Regions from separate parts of the Micromonospora sp. R77 genome, predicted to be linked through region 1. Evidence: riboswitches for the same ligand, from Rfam matches in the RefSeq annotation. Region 1 holds a riboswitch; the other holds the start of a gene.

Region 1 (14,707 bases):
CCGCCTCGGCCGAGCCGTACACCTGGCGCAACGTCCGGATCGACGGCGGCGGCTTCGTCCCCGGCATCGTCTTCAACCCCACCGAGAAGAACCTGATCTACGCCCGGACCGACATCGGGGGCGCGTACCGGTGGGAGCAGGCGACCCGCTCGTGGACGCCGCTGCTGGACTGGGTGGGCGCCGACAAGTGGGGCTGGAACGGCGTGGTCAGCCTGGCCACCGACCCGGTCCAGACCAACCGGGTGTACGTCGCGGCCGGCATGTACACCAACGGCTGGGACCCGAACAACGGGGCGATCCTGCGCTCGGCCGACAAGGGCGCCACCTGGCAGGCCAGCGAACTGCCGTTCCACCTCGGCGGGAACATGCCCGGCCGGGGGATGGGCGAGCGGCTGACGGTCGACCCGAACCGCAACAGCGTGCTCTATCTGGGTGCGCCCAGCGGCAACGGGTTGTGGCGCAGCACCGACTACGGTGCCACCTGGGGCAAGGTGACCAGCTTCCCCAACGTCGGCAACTATCCCTCCACCGGCGCCGACAACCAGGGCATCGTCTGGGTCAGCTTCGACAAGAGCACCGGTACGGCCGGCACCGCCACGAAGACCATCTACGTCGGCGTGGCGGACAAGGCCAACCCGGTCTACCGCTCCACCGACGCGGGCGCCACCTGGCAGGCGATCCCCGGCGCCCCCACCGGCTTCATCGCCCACAAGGGTGTGGTGGACCCGGTGGGCGGCTACCTCTACCTCGCCACCAGCGACACCGGCGGCCCGTACGACGGCGGCAAGGGCGACGTGTGGAAGTTCAGCCGGACCAGCGGCGCGTGGACCCGGATCAGCCCGGTCCCGTCGACCAGCACCGACGACACCTTCGGCTACTCCGGCCTGACCATCGACCGGCAGCACCCGAACACCCTGATGGTGGGCACCCAGGTCTCCTGGTGGCCGGACGCGGTCTTCTGGCGCAGCACCGACGGCGGTGCCACCTGGACCCGCATCTGGGACTGGACCTCCTACCCGAACCGCAGCTTCCGCTACAAGATGGACGCCTCCTCGGTGCCGTGGCTGACCTTCGGCAACGCCAACCCCGCCCCGCCGGACACCTCGCCGAAGCTGGGCTGGATGAACGAGTCGATCGAGATCGACCCGTTCGACTCGAACCGGATGATGTACGGCACCGGCGCGACCGTCTACGGCACCACCGACCTGACCAAGTGGGACACCGGCGGCCAGTTCACCATCACCCCGATGGTCAAGGGGCTGGAGGAGACCGCCGTGCTCGACCTGATCAGCCCGCCCTCGGGTGCGCCGCTGCTCAGCGCCCTCGGTGACATCTCCGGCTTCAGGCACGACGACCTGGACACCGTGCCCGGCTGGACGTACACCAACCCCGGTTGGGGGCCGCACGACCTGGACTACGCGGAGACGAAGCCGAGCGTGATCGTCCGCGCCGGTAGCTTCAAGGACGCCGACCGACCGGGGGACAGCCACGTCGCCTTCTCCACCGACGGCGGCACCACCTGGTTCCAGGGCAGCGAGCCGGCCGGCCTCACCGACGGCGGCGCGGTCGCCGCGGCGGCCGACGGCAGCCGCTTCCTCTGGGCCCCGGGTGACGCCGGCGCGGCCGTCGTCCACTCGGTCGGCTTCGGCACCTCCTGGTCCGCCGCCACCGGCATCCCGGCGAACGCGCAGATCGCCGCCGACCGGGTCAACCCGAACCGGTTCTACGGCTTCAGCGGCGGCAAGGTCTACGCCAGCACCAACGGCGGGGCGAGCTTCACCGCGACCGCCGCCACCGGGCTGCCGACGTCCGGCCGGTTCAAGGCCGTTCCCGGTCAGGAGGGGGAGCTCTGGGTGACCGGCTCCGGCGGGCTGTGGCGCTCGACCGACGGCGGCGCCAGCTTCACCAAGCTCGCCGCGGTCGGTGCCGCCGGCAACGTCGGCTTCGGCAAGGCGGCACCCGGCCAGACCCACCCGGCGGTGTTCGTCATCGGCACGGTGGACGGCACGCGTGGGGTGTTCCGGTCCGACAACGCCGGCGGGAGCTGGGTGCGGATCAACGACGACCAGCACCAGTACGGCAACGCCGGTGACGCCCTGACCGGTGACCCCCGGGTCTACGGGCGGGTCTACCTCGGCACCAACGGCCGGGGCATCCTGGTCGCCGACCGGCTCGGCGGCACCCCCGGCCCGACGCCGACCTCGGCCAGCCCGACCCCGACGGCACCGAGCCCGACGCCCACCTCGCCGAGCCCGACGCCCAGCTCGCCCAGCCCGACCCCGACCTCGCCGAGCCCGACGCCGACGACCCCGCCGCCGTCCAGTGGCTGCGCGGCGACGTACGCGGTGACCAACTCCTGGTCGGGCGGGTTCCAGGCCGAGGTGACGGTGCGCAACTCCGGCACCGCCCCGATCGCCGGCTGGACGCTCGGCTGGACCTTCCCGAACGGGCAGAAGATCACCCAGCTCTGGAACGGCTCGTACACCCAGAGCGGGGCGACCGTGTCGGTGAAGGACCTCGGCTGGAACGGCAACCTGGGGGTCGGCGGCAGCACCAGCGTCGGCTTCCTCGGCAGCTGGACCGGCACCAACGGCGTACCGGCGGTGACCTGCACCAGTCGCTGACCGGTGCGGACGCGGTGGTCGTCCCGTCAGCTGCGGGGCGGCCACCCGCCGCCGGTGCGGTCGGTGACACGCGAACGGCGGTGCCCCGCGGAAGGGGGCACCGCCGTTCGTGGTCGGGTGGGTCAGCCGTCGAGGCCGACCGGGGAGTTCGGCCGGTCCACGTCCACGAACTCGATGTCGTCGGTGGTCCGGTCCCGGCTGCCGGCGGCCCGGGCAGCCGTTCCGGCGGCCCAGCCGATCGCCGCGCCGACCAGCGCGGCGCTGATCAGCAGCGTCCACGGCAGCGCCGGACGGCGTCCGGCGAGCGCGTCGAAGGCGAGGGTGGCCCGGCGCCGGGCCTCGTCGGCGGCGGAGCCGACCAGGTCGGTGGCGTCGTCGGCGAAACCGGAACCGCCGCGGCGGGCGGACCGGGCGGTGTCCCGGACGCTGTCACCGGCGGAGCTCACGGCGGAGACCAGGTTCTGCCACGCCTGGTCCGCGATCCGCTCCGGCTTGCGGCGATCCAGCAGGTTGGTTCCGAACATCGTGCCTACCTCCTCGGGTGCCAGAGCCCGGCCGCCACTTCGGACTCCGGTGGCCGTCCGGCGCGGGACTGTCGGTTCACCGCGCCAGTGCCCACTCGGGCACCGGCGCAAACCTGCGTGACGCTCGGCTCAGCGGACCGAGGTCACCGCGGTGCTTCGGGCGAAGTCGTCGTCGCCGTCGTCATCGTCGTCGTCCCCCGCGCCACCGAAGCCGCACGCCAGGACGAGGGTGAGCAGCGCGCCGACGCCGGCGAGCCCGAGCAGTCTCCTGAGCATCGATCTTCCTCTCCACGGCGGATGGTGTCCGCCCGATGCTAGGAAGTGCCGTCAATCACCCTTACGCGCCGCGCGTGCCGGGTGCGCGGCGGACCGGTGCCGGCCCGCTACCCTGGTCCGGCGGATCGACCGAACCCGGTCCGTCGTGGCAGAGTGGAAAGCTGCCAGCGGGAAAATTGCAGTCCGGAAGGTCCGGATACGGCACGCCCGTTGTGCCCAGTCCGCGAATTGCTCATCCCGAGGGGTGGCGACCGAGGCCGTCGGAGGAATACTCTCGGTCGCGGCCCGCGTACTGATGAGGCGCCCGATACGGGCGAGTGGAGGTGCTCGCGTGAGCCTGTCGATCGTGAAGTCGGTTCTGTCGGGTGGTGTCATCGAGATCGCCCCGCGCGGGGAGATCGACGTCGACACCGCGTACGAGGTGCGCGAAGCGATCGCCGAGGTGCTCGCCAAGGGCCGTCCCTCCCGGATCGAGCTGAACATGCGGCTGGTCACCTTCATCGACTCCGTCGGGATCAGCGCCATGGTGGCCGGCTTCCAGACCGCTGAGGTCAGCGGCGTGAAGCTGGTCGTCACCGAGCCCAGCCGGTTCGTGCACCGGCAGCTCTGGGTCACCGGGCTGCTCGGTCTCTTCGGCGCCCCGGAGCCCTACCTCGCCGGCCTCGCCACCCGCGAGGTGCTGCCCGGCGCCTGAGCGCCCGCGCCACCCGTCCGGCGGGAGACCGTCCGGCCGTTGCCAGCCCGCCCGGCGTACGGGACGATCGTGCGGACCGGCCACGGTGAGGAGACGGTGTGGGCAGGCGGGACACGTTCAGCTACACCGTCCAGGCGCGCTGCTCCCGGGCGGAGGCGGTGGCGTTGCTCGCCGATCCGTCCCGGCAGGCGGAGCTGCACCCGCTGATCGTCGGCGTCCGCCGGCTGGCGCCCCGTCCGGGCGTGCTGGCCAGCTACGCGATCACCGACCGGCTGGCGGTCGGCCCGCTGCGCTTCCCGGTGACCTACCAGGCCGACGTGCTGATCGCCACCGACGACGAGGTGGTGACGGTGGCCCGGCAACGACCGGCCACCACGGTGCGCAACCACACCCGGCTGCGCGACGAGCCGGGCGGCGTGGTCCGGATCGACGTCGAGATCACGCTGACCGCACCGGCACCGCTCTTCGGCTACGCCTTCCGGCAGGCCCGGGCGGCCCACCTCGGGCTGGCCAGCCGGCTCGGCGCGGTGCTCGACCGTGGTCCGGACGGCCCCGCCTGACCTCAGCCGCGCCGGCCGGCGGCGACCGGCCGAGGCGCGGGCCGGCGCAGCCGCCCCCACGGCTTGTAGGTGGAGAGCACGGTTGCCACGACCAGCAGCGTGCTGGAGACGGTCGGGGCGATCACCAGGTCCGCCCGCAGGTGGTCCGACGCCGCCGCCCCCAGCTCCCCGAGCCGCCGCACCCTGGGGGTGAGCAGCAGCAGGACCAGGCCGAGCATGACCGTGGTGAGGGCGAACTTCACCAGCACCCAGCGCCAGCGCAGCAGTCCCCACGGGGTGAGCAGCGCGCCGGCCACGCCGACCAGCCAGACCAGCACGCTCAGCGGCGCGAAGAGCCAGGTGACCACCAGCCCGGCGGTTGGATAGACCGCCTCCGGTGCGGCGCCGCGCAGCCCGGCGATCCCCAGGGTGAGCAGCGCCAGGTCCGCGCCGAGCCAGCCCAGCGAGGTGACCAGGTGCAGGGTCAGCAGGGCCTTGCGGGCGGTCGGGGAGAGTCGCCTCATGCCCCGATGCTCGCCCGTGCGGAGCGCGTCGTCGTGGGCCCGGCGGCGACATCCGGGGTACGTCCCGGGACGTAGCCGCCGGCCCGCCCCACCTCGGGCAGGCCGGCGGCCGGGGTCAGTAGACGGACAGGTGCACGTGGTTGGTGTGGTCGCTGGACGGGTCGCCGTTGCCGCCGCTGTACGCCTTCCAACCGCTGCTCGGCAGCCAGATCCGCTTGAACCAGATCACGTAGAGCACCGCCAGCGGGTCGGCGTTGCGGATGAAGTACGCCGACAGGTTGTCGCCGTACGTCCGGTCCCCGCCGGAGGCGACGCCGCCGAAGCCGTCGGTCTGCGCGGCGAAGTCGCAGGCCCGGCCCTTCGGGTGCTCACCCGACCCGCTCGGCCGGTGGCAGGAGACGTACCGCTTGAAGCCGGCCGCCTGGGCCTGCCGGAGCGCGTGCAGGGTGCGCGGGGTGATGCAGCCGTCGGCCGGGGTCGGGTCGTCCACGCTGCACGACTCGGGCGGCCAGGAGCCGTCCGAGTTGCGCGGTGCCGGGGTGGCGTCGGCGTTGGACGTGCCCCGGTTGCCGGTGCTGCCGCTGTCGGCGTCGCGGGCGCTCTCGGCCTTGTCGTTCGCCACCTCGAGGGCGCGTTCGGCCTGCTGCTTGCGCTTGTCCATCACCGAGACCTGCTTGCGCTGCTCCTGGATCTCGATGCCGAGCGCGGTCCGGGTGCGGGTGGCCTCGTCGCGGGTCTGGATCAGTTCGCGCAGCGCCCGGTCCTCGTGCGCGGCGACCTGGTCCAACGCCGCCGCACGGTCCATGAAGCCGTCCGGGCTGCTGCTGTTGAGCAGCGCCGACGCCGCGCTGAGCCGCCCGGTCCGGTACGCCACCCCGGCGATCTCACCGACGTTGGCGTCCCGGTTGGCCAGCTCCGCCTCGACGGTCGTGAGCTGCGCGTTGAGCTGCTGCTGCCGCTTGACCGAGCGGGCCAGCGCGGCCTTCGCCTCCAGCCAGCCCTTGCTGGCCGCGTCGAGTTGGGCGCGCAGCGCCGGGGTGCCGCCCTCGTCGTCGCCGGGGGCGGCGACGCGCAGCGGGGCGGCCCCCGCGGGGGAGACCGGCGCGACCGCGACGCCGAGGGCGAGCGTCGCGACGAGCAGGGCCGCCAGCCGCGCGGCCGTCCGTCGTACTGGTGCCACTGATGGCATGCACATGTCCTTCCGTCAGCCGCCGACCGGGTTAGCTGACGGGTTCGGGACGGAAGATCCCTACCGCTGACGCGGATGCACCCCACGAACATGGTTCCCCGGCTCGCCCTGCGGCGATTAGGCGGCGGCCACCGCAGGCGCCGGAGGGCGCCGCCCGGCGGAGGCCGCGGTCGAGCCTACCGGCGTGATGCCGGGCAGGCTCGGTACGCGGCCCTGCTCGAACGAGCCAAAACCGGCATAGCACCACAATAACCACAGAGATTTAAGCGTGTGCTAATTACCACTCCACCGCACCACAGGCCCCGGCCGACGCTCCGGGTTCGATCTGCAACGTGGCGTGATCGATGTGGAAGTCCTCGTGCAACGCCGTACGCGCCGCCGCCAGCACGTCGCCCACCTCGGCCCCCGGGGTCATGGTCAGGTGCGCGGAGGCCACCTCCATGCCCGAGGTCAGCGTCCAGACGTGCAGGTCGTGCACCTCGGCCACGCCGGGGACCGCGGCGAGCCGGTCGTGCACCGCGGTCACCTGGAGGTGCTCCGGGGCGGCCTGGACCAGGATGCGGACCGCCGCCCGGCCCAGCCGCCAGGTACGCGGCAGGATGAACACGCCGATGGCGACCGCCACCACCGGGTCCGCCCACCACCAGTCGGTGAGCGCGATGACCAGCGCGGCCCCGATCACGCCGAGCGAGCCGAGCAGGTCGCCCAGCACCTCCAGGTAGGCCCCGCGCAGGTTGATGCTCTCCTGCGCCCCGGCCCGCAGCAGGGCGAAGGCGACCAGGTTGGCGAGCAGGCCGAGCGCCGCCACGGCGAGCATCGGCCCGGCCAGCACCTCGGGTGGCGAGCCGAACCGGCGGACCGCCTCGACCAGCACGTAGACCGCGACCCCGCCGAGCAGCACGGCGTTGGCGAGGGCGGCCAGCACCTCCAGCCGATAGAGCCCGAAGGTGCGCTGCGGGTCGGTGTCGGCGCGCCGGGTGGCGGTGATCGCGGCGAGCGCCATGCCGATGCCCAGCACGTCGGTGAACATGTGCCCGGCGTCGGAGAGCAGCGCCAGCGAGCCGGTGGCGAACGCGGCGACCGCCTCGACCACCATCAGTGCGGCGAGGACCCCGAACGCGGCCCAGAGCCGGCCCCGGTGCCGGTGCGCGGCGTTGGTGATCGCGCCGCTGTGGTCGTGACCTGCGCCCACTCCCACACCCTCCGTCCCTCGGCCGAGCCCGACCCAATCTATGTTCACATTGCTATGTGTGCAAGTGAACGTCCGGCAACCGCCGCCACAACTGCCGGTGGGGCGACTCAGCCCGTCGGGTCGATCGTGGTCAGCCGCTGGGTGGCCCGGGACAGCGCCACGTAGAGCGTCCGTACCCCCGACCCCGGGTCCGCCCGGATCTCGCCCGGCGCGACCAGCACCACGCCGTCGTACTCCATGCCCTTGGCCTGGAGGCTGGTCACCACCTGGAGCCGGGAGCCGCCCAGGTCGCCCAGCCAGCCGGCCACCTCGTCCCGGCGCGGCACCGGCGTGATCACGCCGACCGTTCCCTCCACCTCGGCCAGCAGCGCGCCCGCCGCCTCGACCGTCGCGGCCGGCAGCGCGGCGGCCGGCACGGTCCGCTCGACCGGTTCGACCCCGGTGGACCGGACCGCCGTGGGCAGCGGCAGGTCCGGGTACAGCCGGCGGATCTCCGCCGCCGCCACCGCGAAGATCTCCGCCGAGTTGCGGTAGTTGGTGGTCAACGTGAACTGGTGCCGGCGTCGCCGCCCCAACGCCTGGTCCCGCGCCCGGGTCAGCTCCTCCGGGTCACCCGTCCAGGCGGTCTGCGCCGGGTCGCCCACCACCGTCCAGGACGCCAACCGGCCCCGCCGGCCGACCATCCGCCACTGCATCGGCGACACGTCCTGCGCCTCGTCGACCACCACGTGGGCGTACTCCCGGTAGTCCTCCGGACGTTCCCGGGCGGCGGCGCGGGCCGCCCGCTGCCGGTCGGCGGCGGTGCTCAGCTCGCGTACCCCACCGGCCAGCTGGAACGGGTCGCGCTTCGGTTTCGCCGGGCGCACCGGCTTGCCGAGCAGCGCGTCCAACTCGTCCAGCAGCGCGATGTCCGCGATGGTCAACCCGTCGACCTCCAGGCTCCGGTACGCCTCGGCCAACAGCCGGATCTCCGCACGGGACAGGATCCCGTCGGCGTACCGGCGCAGCCGCTCCGGTCGGGCCAGCCAACCGAGCACGTGCCGGGGATGCAGGCGGGGCCACCAGGCCTTCAGGAACTCCCGGAATTCGGGGCGCTCGATGATCTCGTCCTCGAAGGCGCGCTGCTCCGGCAGCCGACCGACCCGCAACCGGCGGGCCTGCGCGTACAACGCGGCGAGCACGCCGTCGAAACCGACCCGGCGCACCTCGTTGCGGCGGGCGCCGCGCACCAGCGCCCGGTCCCGGACGCCGTCCAGCTCGCGGCGCTCCAGTCGCAGCAGCTCACCCCGGTAGAGCAGCCGCAGCTCACCGGGGGAGTCCGGCACCGCGTCCCGGGCCGCGCGCTCCAGCACCCGGCGCATCCGCAACGACCCCTTCACCGCCGCCACGTCCGGCGGGTCGGTACGGGACGCCGACAGGCCCGGGAAGAGCGAGCCCAGCGAGTGCAGGGTGGCCGTCTCCTCGCCCAGCGACGGCAGCACCGAGGCGATGTACTCGACGAAGACGCCGGACGGGCCGACCACCAGGATGCCGCCGCCGGCGTACCGGCTGCGGTCGGAATAGAGCAGGTAGGCCGCGCGGTGCAGGGCGACGGCGGTCTTGCCGGTGCCCGGTCCGCCGGAGACGATCGTCACGCCGCTGCCGGGGGAGCGGATCGCCTCGTCCTGCTCCCGCTGGATGGTGGCGACGATGTCCCGCATGCCCCGGCCGGTGGCCCGGGACAGGGTGGCCAGCAGCGCCCCGTCACCCACCACCGCCATTTCCGGCGGGGCGGCGGCCGGGTCGAGCAGGTCGTCCTCGATCCGGGTCACCTTCTCGGCCGACGACCCGATGGTGCGCCGCCGGACCACGCCCATCGGCTCCGCCGGGGTGGCCTGGTAGAACGCGGCGGCGGCCGGCGCCCGCCAGTCCACCACCAGCGTCTCCGCGTCGTTCCCCCGGACCCCGAGCCGCCCCACGTGCAGCACCTGCCGGGTCCGCAGGTCGAGCCGGCCGAAGACCAGCCCCTCGTGCTCGGCGTCCAGCACGTGCCGCCGCTGCGCCGCGTGGAAGACCATCGCGTCCCGCTCCACCAGCGCGCCGAAGTTGCCGACCCGGGCCAGCCGGTAACCCTCCCGTTCCGCGTCGGCGGCGGACCGCCGCAGCTCGGCCAGGCGGGCGTACACCCGGTCGAGATGCCGCTGCTCGGCGGCGATCTCCCGTTCCAGGGTGGTCTGGTCGCTCAACGCGGGGGCTCCTGAGGTCGCGGGGCAGGCTGAATGAGGGTACGGGCACCGCGCCGGCCCGCGTCGGGGCCATGCCGCTCCCCGGCGCCCCGCCCGCCCGGCCCGACCGTTATCCGGCCGTTCCCACCCGGTTCGCCGGTTCCACCGCCGGCTGCCCCAGCACCTGCCCGAGCACCCCGGTCAGCGCCGCGTTGACCTCCGCCGGCCGCTCCATCATCAGCATGTGCCCGGCCCCCGGGCAGACCGTCAGCTCGGTGGCCGGCAGCACCCCGGCGATCGACTCCGCGCAGGGCGGCGGGGTCAGCCGGTCCCGGTCGCCGACCAGCGCGGCGGCCGGCAGGTGTCCCAGCGCGGCCAGGGTGTCCAGCCGGTGCTGGGCGCCGATCGAGGCGCGGAACCCGCCGATCGAGCGGAGCGAGGCGCGGGCCACCGCCGAGGTGACCAGCCGGATGTCGGCCGGGTCGCAGCGGTCGCCGAAGAGCATCCAGCGGATGCTCGGGCGCAGTGCGCGCAGCAGGGCGTGCGGTGGCCGCCAGGATCCGCACCGGGCCAGCACCCCGGCGCCGGTCGTCTCGGCGAGCCGGATCAACCGGGCGATCCGGGGGGAGAGGCCGTAGACGGTGTGGGTGTGCCCCTCGGCGGTGGTCGAGACGAAGACCAGCCCGGCGGTGCGGGCGGCGAAGTGGTCGGGGTGGCGGTGGGCGTACTCCATCACGGTCATGCCGCCCATCGAGTGCCCGACCAGGACGACCCGCCCGGTCGGGGCGAACTCGTCCACCACCGCGGCCAGGTCGTCACCGAGCTGGGCCAGCGTCGCCGTACGCAGCGCCATGCAGCTCGACCGGCCGTGCCCCCGGGCGTCGTAGGTGACCACCCGGACCCGGCCGCCGAAGCGCTCCCGGATCTCGGTGATCTGCCGGTGCCAGCTGCGCCCGTCGAGCGTCCAGCCGTGCAGCAGGACCGCGGTGACCTCGGCGTCGGCCGGCCCGGTCACCTCCACGTGCAGGCGTACGTCGTCGGGAAGCCGTACCTCCGTCTGCTCCGGCATCCGTCACCTCCCCAGGGCCGGCCGGCATCTCCACACCGGCGTAACCCGGCGGTAACAACCGGCTACCCGTCATGACAACACGCCAACCGTGCCGGTGAGAAGATTCGCAACCGGACTGTGCACGTTCGCCTGGGACGGCAAGACACGGAACCGCCCGCCGGGGGTGACCCGACGGGCGGTTCCGTGGTGTTGCGCGGGGAGGGCTCAGCCCTCGAAGACGCCGGCCTCGACGAGGCGCTTCTCGGTCTTGTCCCAGCCGTCACCCGGGTGGGCGGCGGCGAGGCCGTTGAGCTCCGCCCGGATCTTGGCGGCGTGGCCGGCGGCGGCCAGCACCCGGATCTCCTCGACGAAGGCGTCGGAGTCGGTACGCAGGTGCACGGTCTTGCCGTTGGTCAGGTTGCGCACGTACGCGTGCTTGCCGCTGTTGAGCGGGATCACGTACTTGAACTCGCCCAGCACGCTGAGGGCGCCACCCTGGCCAGCCTGGCCGGCCCGGACTGACGCGCGCGCGGTCTTAGAGGTGTTGCTCGCCACGGAGGTACTCCTTGCAGACGTACGGGAGGACTTGATCGTCCGGGGGCTGGTGCGGGTGACGCCCGGATGGAGCCTCGGCCCGCGAAGATGTACGGCGGCACAGAACCGCCCAGAGAACTGTACACGACCACGACCCCTGGCTGGTCATCGCGTCGTCTGACGGGGTCAACCGGGTCAGCCTCCCGGGTATTTCCCACCCGCGGCGCCCGGCGAATTTTCCGATTCCCTGGCGCACCATCCGTCACACGGGTCATCATGTGTTGCGGGATCCGCCTGGCGGACGAGGTCGTAGGGGAAGACGCACCTCGCTCTCCGGGAGGTCACCGTGCCAACGCGTGGCGTCGTATACGTCCACTCGACCCCGCTCGCCGTGTGCTCGCACGTCGAGTGGGCGATCGCGCGCGTCCTCGCCGCGCCGGTCAACCTGCAGTGGACGGCCCAGCCCGTCGATCCCGGCGCCCGCCGGGCCGAGTGCGGGTGGACCGGTAGCCCGGGGACGGGCGCCGAACTGGCTGCTGCCCTCCGGCAGTGGCCCATGATCCGTTTCGAGGTGACCGAGGAACCCGGTCCGGGCGCCGACGGCGAACGGTTCATGTACGTCCCGGGGCGTGGCCTGTTCCGGGCCACCGTCGGCGCGGCCGGCGACATCCAGCTCGGCGAGGACCGGCTGCGCGCCATCATGGCCGCCGCCCGCGCCCCCGAGGCCCTCGCGCACGCGCTGGACAAGGCCCTCGGCACCGCCTGGGACGCCGAACTGGAGCCCTACCGGTACGCCGGCGACGGCGCCCCGGTGACCCTGCTCACCCGGGTGGGGTGACAGGCAACCGAGTTGCCCCGATACGGTGGGCGACGTGTCGATTTCCTCGCGACGTGCCGGCGTCGCGCTCGCCGCACTGACCGCGCTGCTCGTCTCCGGGTGCTCCACGGACCCGGAACGGCCGCGCCCCACCCCGTCACCCGGCGGCTCCTCGGCCACCGCCACCGCGCCGAGCCCCACCGCCGGTGACCCCGCCGCCCGCGCGGCGGCCCTGGTCGGCACGCTGGCCGACGAGGACCTCGTCGGCCAGGTGCTGATGCCCTACGCCTACGGCAGCTCGGCGACCGATGTCTCGCCCGGCTCGGCCGCCGGCAACCGGGCGCTCGCCGGGGTGGACACCCCCGCCCAGATGGTGGCGAAGTACCGGCTCGGCGGGTTGATCCTGGTCGGCTTCAGCGCCGACGACCCCACCGGCGCCAACCAGGCCACCACCAACGTCGACAACCCGAAGCAGGTCCGGGAGCTGACCACCGGGCTGCGCGAGGCCGCCGGCAAGCTCGCCGCCGGCCCGGCGCCCTTCCTGATCGGCACCGACCAGGAGTACGGCGTGGTCACCCGGATCACCGACGGGGTGACCCTGCTGCCCAGCCCGCTCGCCGCCGGCGCGGCCGGGAAGCCGGCGCTGACCGAGGCCGCCTGGCGGGCCGCCGGCACCGAACTCGCCGCGATGGGCGTCAACCTCGACTTCGCCCCCGTCGCCGACGTGCTCGCCACCCGCAGCACAGTGATCGGCTCCCGCTCCTTCGGCGCCGACCCGACCAACGCCTCCGCCCAGGTCGCCGGCGCGGTACGGGGCCTCCAGTCGGCGGGCGTGGCGGCCAGCGTCAAGCACTTCCCCGGGCACGGCCTGAGCGCCACCGACTCGCACAAGGACGTGCCGGTCATCAGTCAGTCCCGGGCGGTCCTGGACCGCACCGCGTTCCCGCCGTTCCGCGCCGGGATCGACGCCGGCGCGCTGGCCGTGATGTCCGCCCACCTCGACGTGAAGGCGGTCGACCCCGGCACCCCGGCGACCTTCTCCCACAAGCTGCTCACCGACGTGCTCCGCGGCCAGCTCGGCTTCAAGGGCGTGGTGATCACCGACGGGATGAACATGCCGCCGGCGAAGCGCTGGTCGCCCGGGGAGGCGGCGGTCCGGGCGCTCACCGCCGGCAACGACCTGATCCTGATGACCCCGAACGTCGGCCAGGCGTACGACGGGCTGCTCGCCGCGCTGCGCGACGGTTCGCTGCCCCGGGCCCGGCTGGTCGAGGCGGCCACCCGGGTGCTCACCATGAAGTTCACCATCGCCGACCGCCCCACCCCGGAGATGTCCACGCTGAACAGCGCGGAACACCGGAAGGCCGCCGCCGAACTCGCCGCCGCGGCGGTCACCCAGCTGCGCGGCACCTGCGGCGCCCCGGTGCGCGGCCCGGTCACGGTGACCTCCTCGGGCGGCCGGGAGAAGACCCGGGCGGCGCTGACCGAGGCGCTCACCGCCGCCGGGGTGAAGGTGGTGCCGTCCGGCGGGACCGTGGTGCACCTCGTCGGGTACGGCGACGGCACGGGCGACCTGCGCGCCGACGCCGCCGTGACGGTCGCCATGGACACCCCGTACGTGCTGGCCGGCGCCAAGTCGCCCACCCTGCTGGCGACGTACTCGTCCGGCCGGGCGTCGATGACCGCCCTGGCCGACGTGCTCGCCGGCAAGGCTCGGCCGGGTGGCCGGAACCCCGTTCCGGTGAGCGGGCTTCCCGCCACCACCTGCGGCACCTGACGGACCGGCCGGGCGCGTTCCGGCCGATGCCCGCAGTCCGGTCGAGGCGACGGGCGGGTTCCGGGTCAGGACGGTGACGGAAAGTGATGGTTGCCCGTTGAGTGAGGTGACCACCTCGGTGCCTTTGCTCTGCCGCCACCGACGCAGCGCACACCGTCGGTTGACCGATGCGTCGGTGGCTGCAGAGCAAAGGGGAGCGGCACGGGTCGGGCCGCCGACGGACTGCCCCGCCGGAGCCCCAGCTCAGCGGGCTTGTGCCGCGGCGGGGCAGTGACGAGCGGCTGAGGTGCCGGAAAAATTGGTCACGCAGCGCGACGGTTCAACCGGCGTGGGGCGGTGTAACGCTGGGTGACCGGTGACCGGTGACGGGTCAGGCGCGGTGAACTCGCGGTGCCCGATCGCCGTCCACGGCGGGACGGTGGCCGGGGTCTCTCCGCGCCGTCACAGCGGGATGTTGCCGTGCGCGCCCCGGGCGGCCGGCGCGCCGGCCAGCGCCTCGGCGAGCCGCCGCCGGGTCTCCTCCGGTTTGATCACGTCGTCCACCACGCCGATCTCCAGCGCCCGGTTGACGCCACCGGCGACCCGGACCTGCTCCTCGACGAGCCGCTCCCGCAGCGCCTCCCGCTCCTCGGGCGGCGCGGCGGCGAGCCGCTTGCGGTGCAGGACGTTCACGGCGGCGCCGGCACCCATCACCGCGACCTCCGCGTTCGGCCAGGCGAAGACCGCGGTGGCGCCGAGCGAGTGCGAGTTCATCGCGATGTACGC
Region 2 (14,707 bases), 4.6 Mb from region 1:
CCCGAGGGCCAGGTAGACGTCCGCGCGCCCGCGCAGCAGGTCACCGAGGCGCTGCTGGGTGCCGCTCTGCGTCTCGATGGCCCGCTCCAGTGCCGGGAACCGGTCGTCCGCCGCGGGCCAGTGCCACCACGACGCCACCAGCATCCCGAGTACGACGGCGACGCCCACGGTGGCGACCAGCAACCCGGCGTTCAGCCGACGACGGGTGCGCCGCCACAGCCACCACTGCACGGCCACCAGCGCCGCCAGCGCGGCGAGTGGCACCAGCAGGGAGGCGAGCAGCCACCACTCGCCCGTCGCCCGGGCCTCCCGCAGTTGCCGGGTGTCGTAGTTCCACAGGTCCTGCGCGGTCCGGAGCAGCTCGGCGGACATGTAGTGGGAGGCCTCCCGGGCGTACGCCGAGGCGAGCACGCCCCGGTTCTTCGCCGTCGCCACCGTCTCGTCGTCGACCTTGGCGCAGATCGCCGGGCCCTCCGGACCGGTCCGGTCGTCGCAGCGGCGGCCCAGTCCGTCGTCGATGATCCGCTGGTAGACCTGCAGCCGGGCGGCGATGGTGGCCAGCCGGGCGAGCCGGTCGGGGTCGTCGACGGCGGCGCCCATCGAGGCGCTGAGCGCGGCCCGCACCTGGCGGATCCGGTCGTCGTACCCGTCGATCAGGCCGCGCCGACGGCGGTCGCCCGGGGAGAGCAGGAAGACGGCACTGGCGGCGGCGTCCGCGTCGGCGAGGGTGCGGTAGATCTGCCGGGCGCTGGTGCTGGTGCCGGCGGCGAGGTCGGCGGAGCGACGGCCGAGCGTGCGGGCCGGATCGGCGGAACCGGCGGCGACCACCGCGGTGGCCAGCAGCAACGCGGCGAGCAGGGCGCCGTGCACGACGATCAGGACGGGAGTGCTCCGCAGGGGGTGCCGGCGTCGGCGCGGACCGCCCTGGTCGGTCCGGGTGCCGGCGGCGGTCAGGGCCGCGGTCGACAGCGCGGACCGCCGGTCGGCTCCGATCCGAGTCGCCATCCGTTCCCCCGTTCACCTCTGCCGCGGGTCGTACCTCCGCTCGCCGGGACGCCCCGGCGGTCAGCGGGTGCCGGCGGGGAAGCCCAGGATGGCAGCCCCGGAGCGTGATGATCCGCTCGCTGTCCGGTATCCGACCGCCGTCGACCGACGGGGCGCGCGCGGACCCTTCCCCGCCGGGCGACGAGGGTGGAGAGATCAACCGAACGGCGCCGGGCGACGCCGGCCGGTCGACGCCCCCGGACCGTCCGATGAGGCCGACGAGCCGGAAGACGGGAGGGATTGGCATCTCGGATGAGACCGAAGACGCGCCAGAAGCACAATGCGGCAATAACCTCCAATCCCGGCAAGATCCCACCGGCACCGAACGGCAAATGCGCTGGCCAGGGGCTATTGAAGATCATGGCTTCCTGAATCACCGGCACTCCTCCGGTAACCCGAACGAAACAGTTGCCCTGGTCACCCATTGATCTGTGACACCTGGCCGTGTGATTGTGCTCCCGCGAGTCATCGACCCCCGGTGATTCGCGAGATGGTCGGTCAGTTCGTTCCGGGCACGCCGGCAGCTCCGGAGACCGTCCATCGCCCACTCGCGTCACGGTGCGACGGGCGCCCCCACCGGGCTCCGCGCGTCGCCGAGGAACAGGAGCACACCCCCTTGAAGCTCTCACCCCGCCTGGTCGCGCTCTCCGGCGCGGCCGCGGCCGGCCTGATCGCCGCAGGCACCGCCGCGGCCGTCCAGGCCGCGCCCCCCAGCCCCGCCCCCAACGCCGCACAGGCCCGTACGCTCGCCGCCAACTCGGCGAGCTCGCTGGTCGCCAGCCGACCGTCCTACCTGCACGCCAGCGCCGACGACGCGTTCGTGCAGAAGTCGGTGATCTCCTCCGAGGGCACCCAGTACGTGCCCTACGAGCGCACCTACAAGGGCCTGCCGGTCGTCGGTGGTGACTTCGTCCTGGCCACCGACTCGGCCGGCCAGGTCAAGTACGCCTCCGTCGCCCAGCAGCGGCCCATCGGCAGCCTGACCACCACGCCGAAGCTCGCCTCGGCCGCGGCCGAGAAGACCTCCCGCGCCCAGCTCAAGACGGTCTCCGCCGTCGAGAGCACCAAGCTGGTCGTCTTCACCCTGGACAGCGCCCCCACGCTGGCCTGGGAGACGACCGTGCGGGGCACCACCGCGGACGGCCCGAGCCGGCTCACCGTCGACGTGGACGCGGTCACCGGCAAGGTGCTGCGCAAGCAGGAGCACGTCGTACGTGGCAGCGGCAGCGGCGTCTGGAACGGCCCGGTCACCCTGGGCACCACGCTGTCGGGCAGCACGTACTCGATGAAGGACCCGAGCAAGCCCACGCTGGTCTGTCAGGACGCCGCGACCAACACGACCTTCAGCGGCTCGGACGACTCGTGGGGCAACGGCGTCGGCACCAACCGGGAGACCGGTTGCGTCGACGCGCTCTTCGGCGCGCAGACCGAGGACAAGATGCTCTCGGCGTGGCTGGGCCGCAACGGCGCCGACGGCAACGGCGGCTACTGGCCGATCCGGGTGGGCCTGAACGACCAGAACGCCTACTACGACGGCTCGCAGGTGCAGATCGGCAAGAACACCGCCGGCCAGTGGATCGGCTCGATGGACGTGGTGGCGCACGAGATCGGCCACGGCATCGACGACCACACCCCGGGTGGCATCTCCGGCAACGGCACCCAGGAGTTCGTGGCCGACACCTTCGGCGCGGCCACCGAGTGGTACGCCAACGAGCCGTCCACCTACGACGCTCCCGACTTCCTGGTCGGCGAGAAGATCAACCTGGTGGGCAGCGGCCCGATCCGCAACATGTACAACCCGTCGGCGCTGGGTGACGCCAACTGCTACTCCAGCAGCATCCCGAGCACCGAGGTGCACGCCGCCGCCGGTCCGGGCAACCACTGGTTCTACCTGCTGGCCATGGGCACCAACCCGACCAACGGCCAGCCGACCAGCCCGACCTGCAACAGCAGCACCGTGACCGGCCTGGGCATCCAGAAGGCCATCAAGATCATGTACAACGCGATGTTGCTGAAGACCACCTCCTCGTCCTACCTGAAGTACCGCACCTGGACGCTGCAGGCGGCGAAGAACCTGTACCCGACCAGCTGCACCGAGTTCAACACGGTCAAGGCCGCCTGGGACGCCGTCAGCGTGCCGGCGCAGTCGGGCGACCCGACCTGCTCCGGCGGCACCACGCCGACCCCGACCACCACGACCACCCCGCCGTCGGGCGGCTGCTCCGGCCAGAAGCTGGCAAACCCCGGCTTCGAGTCCGGCAACGTGAACTGGACCGCCTCCTCGGGCGTCATCACCAACTCCACCAGCCAGGCCGCGCACGGCGGCTCGTACAAGGCCTGGATGGACGGCTACGGCTCGACCCACACCGACACCCTGTCGCAGTCGGTGAGCATCCCGGCCGGTTGCCGGGCGACGCTCTCCTTCTACCTGCACATCGACACCGCCGAGTCGGGTACCACCGCCTACGACAAGCTGACCGTCAAGGCCGGCGCCACCACCCTGGCGACGTACTCGAACGTGAACGCGGCGGCCGGCTACGTGCTCAAGTCCTTCGACGTCTCGTCGCTGGCCGGCACCACCGCCACCATCTCGTTCAGCGGCGTGGAGGACAGCTCCCTGCAGACCTCCTTCGTCGTCGACGACACCGCGCTCACCCTGAGCTGATCACCAACGAAGCGGCCGGTCGTCGTCCTCCAGACGGCCGGCCGCTTCGTCGTGTCCGGAGCGGCGATCGAGCGTGCCGACGGGTGGGCTCAGCGGTCCCGGTGGAGTCGGGCGGCCACGTCGTCCATGGCCTGGCTGAACATCGCCATCTGCCGCGCGGACGGCTCCCGCACCCCGCCCAACCGGGCCGCCAGGGCATCAACGTCGGCCCGCGCGGACTCGCTGACCCGCTCGTCGAGCTCGGTGAGAGCGGCATTGACGGCCCGCACCACATGACCGCAGAGCGCCTCGGCGCCCTGCCCCAGCAGGTCCTCGTCGACGGTGAGCGACGCCAACCGGCCACCCTGCACGACGGTCGCCGTCACCTGCCCATCGGCGGCCGTCCCCTCCGCCCGCAGCAGGGCCACGGCATCGCCGTCGGCCGGCTCCACGGCCTGCGACCGCAGCACCGCGAGCATCTGCTGTGTGCTGGTGAGCAGGTCGTCGAGGGTCGCGGCTGCGGTGATCGGTTCGTTGGTCATAGCCGCGCTTTCTTCACGTTCGGGCCGAGCAGGGTGACGATAGCAACCCGTCGGGCACCCGGCACGCCGTGCCGCGCCGACGACGCCCGACGGGTCAGAAGGTGCGCCGGTAGAGGGAACAGCCCCGGCACACCGACGGCGGCGTGTCGCCGGCCAGGCGGCGCCGGAACCGGCGGTACTCCTCGCCGTGCCAGATCTCCGGGAACGACCGCTCGTCCAGCCGGCCCAACCGCACCCGGTCGTCACCCATCACCATGCAGCACGGCTGCACCACGCCGGCACTGGTGACGTAGGCCGCGTCCCAGGGCCACGAGCAGCCCGGCCCGGAGGTCCGCGGTGCGTCCGGCGCCGCGCCGGGGTGCGGCAGCCGCAGCCGCACGCCGGTCTCCCGCGCCACGTCGACGGCCTGCCGGAACAGTACGGCGGCCCGCTCGGTGTCCACCCCCGTCCACAGCGCCTGGTCGGCGGTGAACTCGCGGATCTCCGCATAGCGACCGGCGGGATCGGCGTCGGAGAAGCTGTGCGACAGGTTCTGCACGTGCAGCTCGTCCACCCCGACCCGACCGAGCAGGCGAACCAGGTCCGGCAGTTCCGCGACGGTGTCGCGCATGGCGACGAAGACCACCCGGATCCAGGGGGTGGCACTGCCCGCCGCCCGCTTCGCCTCGACCAGGCCGGCGAGGTTGGCCACCACCGTGTCGATGCTCGCCCCGTCCCGGACCCGCTCGTACGCCGCCGCGCGGGCGCCGTCGAGCGAGACGTGCAGCCAGTCCACCCCGCTGGCGACGAACTCCTCGGCGCGCCGCCGGTGCAGCAGGGTCGCGTTGGTGTTGAACCCGACCGTGATGCCCCGCCCGACCGCCGTGTCGATCATGTCGCCCAGGTGGGGCGAGAGCAGCGGCTCGCCGAGCCCTTGAAGGGTGAGCCGGCGCAGCCCCGGCACGTCGGCCACGATCCGGTCGAACAGCTCCGGGGCCATCGCACCGGCCAGCTTGTTCACCGGCGGTCGTTGACATCCTCTCCGTCCTAAAGGACGGAGGTTCCCTCCACGCTGCGCGTGGACCGCGCGGCGTCCGGGTGGGTTACCGCTTCGCGGCGCGGTGCCGGGACGGGTCCCGGTCTTACCTGCGCTCCACGGTCGTTTGAGTTGTCCGCCTGTCCGGCGGCCAACACGTTCTTGGCGGCGTTGTGGTCCCGGTCGTGGCGGCTGCCGCAGGGGCAGTCCCACGACCGGACGTTCAGCCCCATCTTCTCGTTGACGCGGCCACATGCCGAGCACATCCGGGTGGACGGGAACCACCGGTTCACCCCGCCGAAAGTGCGCCCGTACCGGGCGGCCTTGTACTCCAACATGCCGGTGAAGGCGGCCCACCCGGCGTCGTGCACGGACTTCGCGAGCCTGGTCCGGCCGAGACCGGCAACGCACAAGTCCTCGACGTACACCGCTTGGTTGTCGCGGATGATCGCCGTAGACAGCTTGTGCTGCCAGTCCCGCCTGGTGTCGGCCACCCGGGCGTGCGCCCGTGCCACCTTGATAACCGCCTTCTTCCGGTTGTTGCTGCCCTTCTGCTTGCGGGACAGTGCCTGTTGCAGCCGCTTGAGCTTGCGGGCGGCCCGACGCAGGAATCTCGGCGCGGTCACCTTCGTACCGTCCGACAGGACGGCGAAATGCATCAGCCCGAGATCGATACCAACCTCGGACTCGACCGGCGGCAGCGTCTCCTCCTCGCCCGTGGTCACCACGAATGAAGCGAAGTACCGGCCCGCCACATCCCGGATGATCGCCACCGACGACGGATCGGACGGCAGGGCACGTGACCAGCGCACCTCCAGGTCGCCGATCTTCGGCAGGCGCAGGCGGCCGTTGTCGAGAACCTTGAACCGGGAGTTCCTGGTGAACCTGATCGCCTGCCGGTTGTCCTTACGCGACCGAAACCGCGGCGGGGCGACCCTGCGACCCTTGCGCCTGCCTGTGACCCAGGCGAAGAAGTTGCGGTATGCGGTATTCAGGTCGGCCAAGGCCTGTTGCAGCACGACCGCCGAGACCTCGCCCAGCCACGCCCGCTGCGGCGTCAGCTTCGCCCGCGTAATCACCTGCTTGGACAGGTCGCCGTCTGAGATGTACGGCAAGCCGGCCTCGTGTGCCTGCTGCCGTGCGCGCAGCCCGTCGTTGAACACCACCCGTGCGCACCCGAACGCCCGAGCCAGTGCGATCTGCTGGCCGGGCGTCGGGTAGACGCGGTAGCGGTAACGGAGCTGCACAAACAGCACCGTACCATCTTGGTTTATGGCAGAGCTCGAAGGCATCCGCACCGGCAGGCACTGTGTTTTCGCAATGCACGTCCACTTGGTCTTCGTGACAAAGTACCGCCACAAGGTGTTTACCGACCCGCACCTGTCCCGCATGGAGACGATCATGCGGGACGTGTGCCGTGACTTCGAAGCCGAACTCATCGAGTTCAACGGCGACAACGACCACGTCCACCTACTGGTCAACTACCCACCCAAGATGGCCGTGGCCCGGCTGGTCAACTCGCTCAAAGGCGTGTCCTCGCGCCGCCTACGACAGGAGTTCCCCGACCTCGCGCCCCACTACTACCGGGACACCAAACTGTGGTCAGGCTCGTACTTCGCCGGATCCATCGACGGGCCACCGCCGAGCGTCCTGAAGCAGTACATCGAACAGCAGAACCGTCGAGCTTAAGACACTGCTCGAGCCTTGACGGCCCTCCCAACGCGGGCCTTCACCCCCGGCCAGAAGGCCGGAGCACTGGCCCGCATTCCGGTAGCGCACCAGGCACATCAGGCAGCGCAGGTTGCAGGCCGAGGTGATCTCCAACTGGAGGTGCGTCGGCAGCGGCGGGTCCTCGACGACGGACGACATGCTCCCGGATGCCCCGGTCCGGCCCGGACAAACCCTTTCGTCCGGTCCGACCGGACGGCACTCACCGGGCCGGACGGCCGAACGCCCGGCCGGTGACCCGGCCGGGCGTTCGCGGTCGATCCGTACCCGGGCGGACCCGGTGCGCGGTCGCGGGGATCAGCGCAGCCGGAGCTGCTGACCCGGGAAGATCAGACCCGGGTCGGCGCCGACCACGCGCTTGTTGCGCTCGTACAGGGCGTGCCAGCCACCGGCGAGGTCCTTCGCGTCGGCGATCATCGACAGCGTGTCGCCCGGCTTCACCACGTACGCGCCGGCGGCGCCGCCCGTGGCCGGCGCGGTACGCCGGTAGCTGCGGGTGGCGGGCTGCTCGCTGCGCGAGGAGCGCTCCTCCGCCTTCGCCTTGTGCCCGGAGTCCGAACGGGACTTCGTGCCGGAGTCCTTCTTCGACTTCGAGCCCGAGTCCTTGGTGGCGTAGTGCTTGGTGGAGCCGCCCTTCTTGCCGCAGACCGGCCAGGCGCCGATGCCCTGCCCGTCGAGGACCTTCTCGGCCACGGCGATCTGCTCGCCGCGGCTGGCCAGGTCGGCGCGGCTGGCGTACTTCTGGCCGCCGTAGCCGTTCCAGGTGCTCTTGCTGAACTGCAGGCCGCCGTAGTAGCCGTTGCCGGTGTTGATGTGCCAGTTGCCGCCGGACTCGCACTGGGCGACGGCGTCCCAGTTGACGCTGGCCGCGCTGGCCGGCGCGACCGGGCCGAGGATCGCGGCGGCCCCGGTGGCGGCGCCGACGACGAGCGCGCCGACCGCGACCCGACGGGCGTCGGTCCGGCGGTGGCGTCCGATGTGTGCAGTAGCCATGTGTGGTTTCCTCCACGCCGACGAGGTGAGCTGTCGGGTTCGGGCCGAGGAGCCCGGCCGCCGGTCGGCGGCTTCACCCCGAGGTGTCGAGCACCGAGGAACGTGTGGGTCCCCCGCTCCCGCCTGAGGTCCAGGTACCTCCGGACCGGCGGCGGGATTAGGCGTTGCCGGTCCGTGGTGTCCGCGATCGCGAACACATACGACGTTAGGAACGGTTTCGGGCGATCGCCCACTTCTTGTGAAGTTCTTCACCCGGCCGAGCGACGGCACGAGTTTTCGAGTTGCGGGGTGCGGAAACGTGCCTTACAAGCTCCCGGTCGGACAGTCCACGGGCGTGGTCAGTAGGTCAGGCCGAAGCCCTGGGGAAAGAGCGGCAGCTGACCGTCGCCGGCGTTGATGGGCTGCTGGCTGACCGAGTTCATCCAGGTCATCGGCAGTTTGCCGGTCGGCGCGGCGCCGAAGAGCACGTCCGCCACCCCGGCACCCTCGGTGCCGGGCAACCAGGACGCCAGCAGCGCGTCCCAGCGGGGCAGCTCGGTGGCGATGTCCAGCGGACGGCCGGACACCAGCACCACGATCACCGGCACGCCCGCGTTGCGCAGCGTCGAGATGGTCCGCAGGTCGTCCCGGTCCAGGCTCATGCTGCCGGTCCGGTCGCCCTGCCCCTCGGCGTACGGCGTCTCGCCGACCACCGCGATCGCGGCCCGGTAGCTGCGGTCGATGCCGGTGCCGCGCTGGTTGTAGGTGACGGTCGTGGTCGGACCGACCGCCGCGCGGATGCCCTGCAGGATGGTGGTGCCGGGGGTGATCGCGCCGGACGAGCCCTGCCAGGAGATGGTCCAGCCGCCGCTGGAGTTGCCGATGTTGTCGGCGTTCTTGCCGGCCACGAGGATCTTGTTGTTGTCCCGGGCCAGCGGCAGCACGCCGCCGGAGTTCTTCAGCAGCACCTGGGACTCGCGGACGGCCTGCCGGGCCAACGCCCGGTGGGCGGCGTTACCCACCGTCGGGGTCCAGCTCCGGTCGGTGTACGGCCGCTCGAAGAGGCCCAGCTCGAACTTCTTGGTGAGGATGCGCCGGTTCGCGTCGTCGATCCGGCTCAGCGGGACGTGGCCGTTCTGCACCTCGGCGCGGAGCGTGCTGAGGAAGGTCTTCCAGGCGGTCGGCACCATCACCATGTCGATGCCGGCGTTGATCGCGGCGGTGACCTCGGCGGCGGTGAAGCCGGCAGCGCCGTCGATCTGGTCGATGCCGTTCCAGTCCGAGACGACGAAGCCGGAGAAGCCGAGTTCGCCCTTGAGGACGGTGGTGATCAGGTACTGGTTGCCGTGCATCTTCACGCCGTTCCAGCTGCTGTAGGAGATCATCACCGAGCCGACCCCGCGCTGGACGGCGGCCTGGAACGGCGGCAGGTGGACGGCGCGCAGGTCGGCCTCGCTGAGCCGGGTGTCGCCCTGGTCGACGCCGCCGGTGGTGCCACCGTCGCCGACGTAGTGCTTGGCGGTGGCCAGTACCGAGGTGGGTCCGCCGAGGGTGCTGCCCTGCAGGCCGGTGACCAGGGTGGACATGCTCGACGGCAGGTCCGGGGTCTCGCCGAACGACTCGTAGGTGCGGCCCCACCGGTCGTTGCGGGCCACGCAGAGGCAGGGGGCGAAGTCCCAGTCGACGCCGGTGCCGCTGACCTCCTCGGCCACCGCCTGCCCGATCTGCTGCACCAGGGCCGGGTCGCGGGTCGCGCCGAGGCCGATGTTGTGCGGGAAGATCGTCGCGCCGTGGACGTTGTTGTGCCCGTGCACCGCGTCCACCCCGTAGATCATCGGGATGGCCAGCGGGGTGGCGAGGGCGGCCCGCTGGAAGCCGTCGTACATGTCGGCCCAGCCGGTGGCGGTGTTGGGCGTGGGCGCGGAGCCGCCGCCGGAGAGCAGCGAGCCGAGCCGGTAGGTGGTGAGGTCGGCGGCGGTGACCGAGCCGCGCTCGGCCTGGGTCATCTGGCCGAGCTTCTCGTCCAAAGTCATCCGGGAGAGCAGGTCGGCGACGCGGGTGGCGACGGGCAGGGTCGGGTCCTGGTAGGGCAGGCCGGCGGCGGTGGCCGGCGCGGGCGCGACCAGGGCGGTGACCGCGACGAGGAGGCCGACGAGGGCGAGGGGGCGGTGGCGGCGGTGACGGATCACGGGTCGCTCCTTCCGGAGGAACGCTGAGGCCGTTCACCGGCACCCTATGCCAGCTTTCATCGACTAGGAACGATGCGGCGGTTCCGGAACCGCCGGGCGATGCGGCTATCGGGTGCGGTCACACCGCCGCGAGGTCCAGATCGGACAGCTCGGCGCGGGAGACCACTCCGAGCTTCGGGTACGCCTTGTACAGGTGATAGCCGACCGTACGGGCGGACAGGAACAGCCGCGTGGCGATGTCCTTGTTGGACAGACCGCTGGCAGCGAGCGTGACGATCTGCAGCTCCTGCGGGGTGAGCCGGGCGGCCAGGCCGGTCGGCCGGTGCGGCGCCGGGGTGCCGGCGGCACCCAGCTCGGTACGCGCCCGCGCCGCCCACGGCACCGCTTCCAGCTTCTCGAAGCCGTCCAGCGCGGCGTCCAGATAGGTCCGCGCCTCCGCCCGACGGCGGGCCCGGCGCAGCCACTCCCCGTACAGCAGCGCCGTGCGGGCCTCGTCGAACGGCCGGTTGAGCCGGCGGTACGCCGACAGCGCCGCGGCGTACGACTCACCCGCCGTCTCGTCCGGGCCGAGCAACGCCCGGCAGCGCAGCACGACCGCGTCGATCCACGGCTGCCGTGCGTGCGCGGCCCAGCGCTCGTACTGGCGGAACGCCTCGGCCGCCTCGGCCGGCCGACCGGCCCGCACCGCGGCCTCGACCAGGTCCGGTGTGCTCCGGGTGGCCGAGACGTGGAACCGGGCCCGGCCCTCGGCCAGCGGCGCCAGCCACATCAGCGCCGAATCCGCGCGGCCCTGACCGAGCTCCAGCAGGCCGAGTGCGGCGTACACCCAGGGCACCTGCCAGGCCGGGTCGCCGCCCGCCACCCGGGCGAGCGCCTCGTCGGTGATCCGGCGGCACCCGTCGGTGTCCCCGGCCACCGCGGCCAGGTACGCCAGCGGTTCGCCGAGCCGGTCGATCCACTGGCGTTGGTCGGTGTCGCGGGCGATCGCCAGGGCCTCCTGTGCCGCCGCGGTGGCCTGGGCCGGCCAGCCGGCGAACTGCCAGCCGCACGCCAGGTAGAACAACGCCTGCGGCAGCCAGCCCACCCGGCCCTGCCGACGCGCCGACTCCACCTGCTCCTCGGCCAGCTCGACGGTGACCGTCTCCTGACCGAGGATCAGCCCGATCCCCGCCACGAGGATCGCGACGCCGGGCTCGTCCGCCGCCCCACGGGCCACCCCGGCCACCGCGCCGGGCTCGGCCCAGTCGACCCCGCCGCCCTCGTCGGTCACGCCGACGATCGGGGTGACGGCGTGCATCGACAACCGGGCCAGCGGGGTCAGCGGGTCGTCGGGCACCAGCGCCGACCGCAACCGCGCCACCGACTCCGCCAGCTGCCGCTCGCCCGCGTACCAGCCGACGTGCAGCGCCTCCACGAGCAGGCTCAGCGCCAGGTGCCGGTCCGTGTCGGCCACCCGGTCGGCGCCACGCAGCAGCCGCTCGTGCGCGGACGGCAGCGCCCGCGCCGAAGTCCGCCGCGGCGCGCACCGCGGTCAGCCGGGCCGCCAGTACCGGATCGTCGGCGCCGGGGCGCTCGGCCAGGGCGGCGAGGGCGTCGGAGCGGTCCAGGTCGCCCGCCTCGGCGGCGGCCTCGGCGGCGAGCGTGAGCCGCCGCAGCTGGGCGGCGGGTTCGGCGGAGAGCTGCGCGGCCCGCTCGTACGCGGCGGCCGCGGCGGCGTGGTCGCTGCGCTCGCCGGCCCACGCCGCGGTGCGTTCCAGCTCGGCGGCGACCCGCTCGTCGGTGCGGGTGGTCGCCGATGCCAGGTGCCAGGCCCGACGATCGGCGTCGCCCGGCCGGTCCAGTGCGGCGGCCAGCGCGTCGTGGACGGCGATCCGCCGGCCGGGCGGCGTGCCGTGCCACACCGCGGCCCGGACCAGTGGGTGTCGGAACGCCACGGTGCCGTCCGCGGTGACCAGCCCGGCCCGGACCGCGACGTCCAGGTCGGTGCTGCCGACGCCCAGCTTGCCGGCCGCCCGCAGCAGCACACCGAGGTCGCCGGTGTCGTCGGCGGCGAGCACCTCCAGCATGGTCCGCACGCCGTCGGGCAGGGTGCGGACCCGGGCCTGGAACGCGTCGCGCAGCCGGTCGGGCAGCGCCGCCCCGGCGGACGCCGCGACCGCCGGCAGCTCGATCAGTGCCAGCGGATTTCCGACGGCGTCGGCGAGCACCCGGTACCGTGCACCGGCGTCCAGGTCGGTGGCGTGCGCGGCCAGCAGCGCCGCCGCGTCGGCCGGGTTCAGCCCGCGCAGCGGCAGCTCCGGCACCCCGGGTGCCGGAAAGCCGTCGGGGCGGGCGGCGAAGAGCAGGCCGACCGGCTCGGCGCCGAGCCGGCGGGCCGCGAACAGCAGCGCGTCGGCGGACGCCCGGTCCAGCCACTGGGCGTCGTCCACGACGGCCAGCAGCGGACCGTCGTCGGCCAGCTCGGACAGCAGCGACAGCACCGCGAGGCCGACCAGGAACCGGTCCGGCGCACCGGCCTCGGCCAACCCCAGCGCGCCGCGTAACGCCTCGGCCTGCACCTGCGGCAGCGCGTCGAGCCGGTCCAGCACCGGGTGCAGCAGCAGGTGCAGGCCGGCGAACGGCAGCTCGGCCTCGGACTCCACGCCCACGCCGCCCAGCACCCGCAGCCCGGCCGTGTCGAGGTGCGCGACCAGCGCGGTCTTGCCGATCCCCGGCTCACCCCGGACCACCAGCGCGCCGCTGCCGCCGGAGCGGACGGTGTCCAGCATCGTGCGCAACACCGCCAGCTCCGCGTCCCGCCCGTACAGCATGGCCGAGAGGTTACCGAGGCGCGCGGACAGAAGTACTGATGCGTGACAGATTTCCCGGCCGGCGCCGCGCCATAGCGTTCCAGGCAGCTGAAGGAACGAACGGGAGGAACACCATGAAGGTCATCGACCGGTACATCGAGAGCTGGAACGAGACGGACCCGGCGAAGCGGCGGCTGCTGATCGACGAGGTGTGGGCCGAGGACGGCCGCTACACCGACCCGCTGGCGGTCGTCGAGGGCCGCGAGGCGATCGCCGCCCTGATCGGTGCCGTGCAGGGGCAGTTCCCGGGGCTGCGGTTCGGCCTCGGCCCGGTGGACGCCCACCACGACATCGCCCGGTTCACCTGGACCCTCGGCGCGCCCGGCGCGGAGCCGCTCGTCGTCGGCTTCGACGTCGCGGTGTTCACCGCCGACGGCCGGATCGCCCAGGTCCACGGCTTCCTCGACAAGGTCCCGGCATGACGACCCTGCAGGAGCGGCCCGCGAGCACCGCCGCGCCGGCCGCCACGGAGAGCACCGTCGCCACCCCGGTTCGGGCCGACACCGGCTGGGGTGCCCTGCTGGTGCTGCTGACCGGCACGTTCGTCACGCTGCTGGACTTCTTCATCGTCAACGTGGCCATCCCGTCGATCCAGGTGGACCTACGGGCCGGTCCGTCGGCGGTGCAGTGGGTGGTCGCCGGGTTCGGGCTGGCGCTGGCCGCCGGCCTCATCACCGGCGGCCGACTGGGCGACCTGTACGGCCGGCGTCGGCTGTACACCTCGGGGCTCGGCCTGTTCACGCTCGCCTCGGCGGCGTGCGGGCTGGCGCCGACCGCGGGCGTGCTGGTCGCCGGCCGGGTCGTGCAGGGGGTCGGCGCGGCGCTGCTGATGCCGCAGGTGCTGGCCATCATCACCACCGTCTACACCGGCGCCCGGCGGGCCCGCGCGTTCAGCGCGTACGGCGTCGCGGTGGGGCTGGGCGCGGTGTTCGGGCAGCTCGTCGGCGGGCTGCTGATCCGGATGGACATCGCGGGTCTCGGCTGGCGGAGCATCTTCCTGATCAACCTGCCGATCGGGGTGGCGGCCGTCGCGGCCAGCCGGCGCCTGCTGCCGGAGTCCCGCTCCGCGACCGGTGCCCGCCTCGACCTGGTCGGTACGGTGCTGGTCACGCTCGGTCTGATCGCCGTGGTCCACCCGCTGGTGGCCGGCGAGTCGGCCAGCTGGTGCCTGGCGGCCCTGCCCCCGCTCGCCGCGTTCGCGCTGCGCCAGCGTCGGCTGGCGCGGCGGGGTGGCGCACCCCTGGTGCACCCGGGTCTGTTCGGCGACCGCGCGTACACCGTGGGGGTGCTGGTGAGTCTGGCCTTCCAGCTCACGATGGCGTCGTTCTTCCTGGTGCTGGCGGTCTACCTGCAGGACGGGCGCGGCCTGTCGGCGCTCGCGTCCGGGCTGCTCTTCGCGCCGCTCGGCGTCGGCTACCTGGTCACGTCGGTGCTCTCCGGCCGGTTCGCCGCCGGGCGGGGCCGCCGGACGCTGACCGTCGGCACGCTGGTGGTCGCCGCCGGGTACGCGCTGCTCGCGTTCGCCGCGCACGACCCGGTCGGCTGGCTGGTGCCGGGACTCACGGTGGCCGGCGTGGGGATGGGGCTGGTGGTCGCGCCGCTGCCGTCGATCGTGCTGGCCGGGGTGGCGGCCCGGCACGCGGCCGCCGCCTCCGGGGTGCTCTCCGCGGCGCAGCAGGCCGGCAACGCGATCGGGGTGGCCCTGATCGGCAGCGTGTTCTACG

Evidence for each region. Region 1 has a riboswitch for cyclic di-AMP ahead of MRQ36_RS05365 (hypothetical protein). Riboswitches for the same ligand answer to the same signal wherever they lie in the genome.
Region 2: it holds a riboswitch for cyclic di-AMP, as region 1 does, so the genes downstream of both, MRQ36_RS26815 (transglycosylase family protein) here and MRQ36_RS05365 (hypothetical protein) in region 1, are expected to answer to the same signal.

The regions. Positions count from the first base shown of each region.
Region 1 covers NZ_JALDST010000001.1:1,202,460-1,217,166, reverse strand. The annotation lists gene MRQ36_RS05395 (cellulose binding domain-containing protein) at 1-2,624, shown strand, start outside; gene MRQ36_RS05390 (hypothetical protein) at 2,747-3,148, opposite strand; gene MRQ36_RS05385 (hypothetical protein) at 3,278-3,424, opposite strand; gene MRQ36_RS05380 (STAS domain-containing protein) at 3,756-4,118, shown strand; gene MRQ36_RS05375 (SRPBCC family protein) at 4,217-4,678, shown strand; gene MRQ36_RS05370 (hypothetical protein) at 4,681-5,181, opposite strand; gene MRQ36_RS05365 (hypothetical protein) at 5,297-6,370, opposite strand; cyclic di-AMP (ydaO/yuaA leader) riboswitch at 6,375-6,504, opposite strand; gene MRQ36_RS05360 (cation diffusion facilitator family transporter) at 6,648-7,562, opposite strand; gene MRQ36_RS05355 (AAA family ATPase) at 7,670-9,787, opposite strand; gene MRQ36_RS05350 (alpha/beta fold hydrolase) at 9,897-10,835, opposite strand; gene MRQ36_RS05345 (hypothetical protein) at 11,040-11,369, opposite strand; gene MRQ36_RS05340 (DUF3145 domain-containing protein) at 11,695-12,186, shown strand; gene MRQ36_RS05335 (glycoside hydrolase family 3 protein) at 12,212-13,942, shown strand; gene MRQ36_RS05330 (carboxyl transferase domain-containing protein) at 14,384-14,707, opposite strand, start outside.
Region 2 covers NZ_JALDST010000001.1:5,779,476-5,794,182, reverse strand. The annotation lists gene MRQ36_RS26845 (hypothetical protein) at 1-1,005, opposite strand, end outside; gene MRQ36_RS26840 (M4 family metallopeptidase) at 1,661-3,709, shown strand; gene MRQ36_RS26835 (YbaB/EbfC family nucleoid-associated protein) at 3,799-4,230, opposite strand; gene MRQ36_RS34760 (radical SAM protein) at 4,325-5,230, opposite strand; gene MRQ36_RS26825 (transposase) at 5,257-6,501, opposite strand; gene tnpA (IS200/IS605 family transposase) at 6,518-6,934, shown strand; gene MRQ36_RS26815 (transglycosylase family protein) at 7,271-7,966, opposite strand; cyclic di-AMP (ydaO/yuaA leader) riboswitch at 7,967-8,140, opposite strand; gene MRQ36_RS26810 (glycoside hydrolase family 3 N-terminal domain-containing protein) at 8,305-10,134, opposite strand; gene MRQ36_RS34135 (LuxR family transcriptional regulator) at 10,253-11,587, opposite strand; partial or broken gene MRQ36_RS34130 (ATP-binding protein) at 12,543-12,902, opposite strand; gene MRQ36_RS26795 (nuclear transport factor 2 family protein) at 13,058-13,405, shown strand; gene MRQ36_RS26790 (MFS transporter) at 13,402-14,707, shown strand, end outside.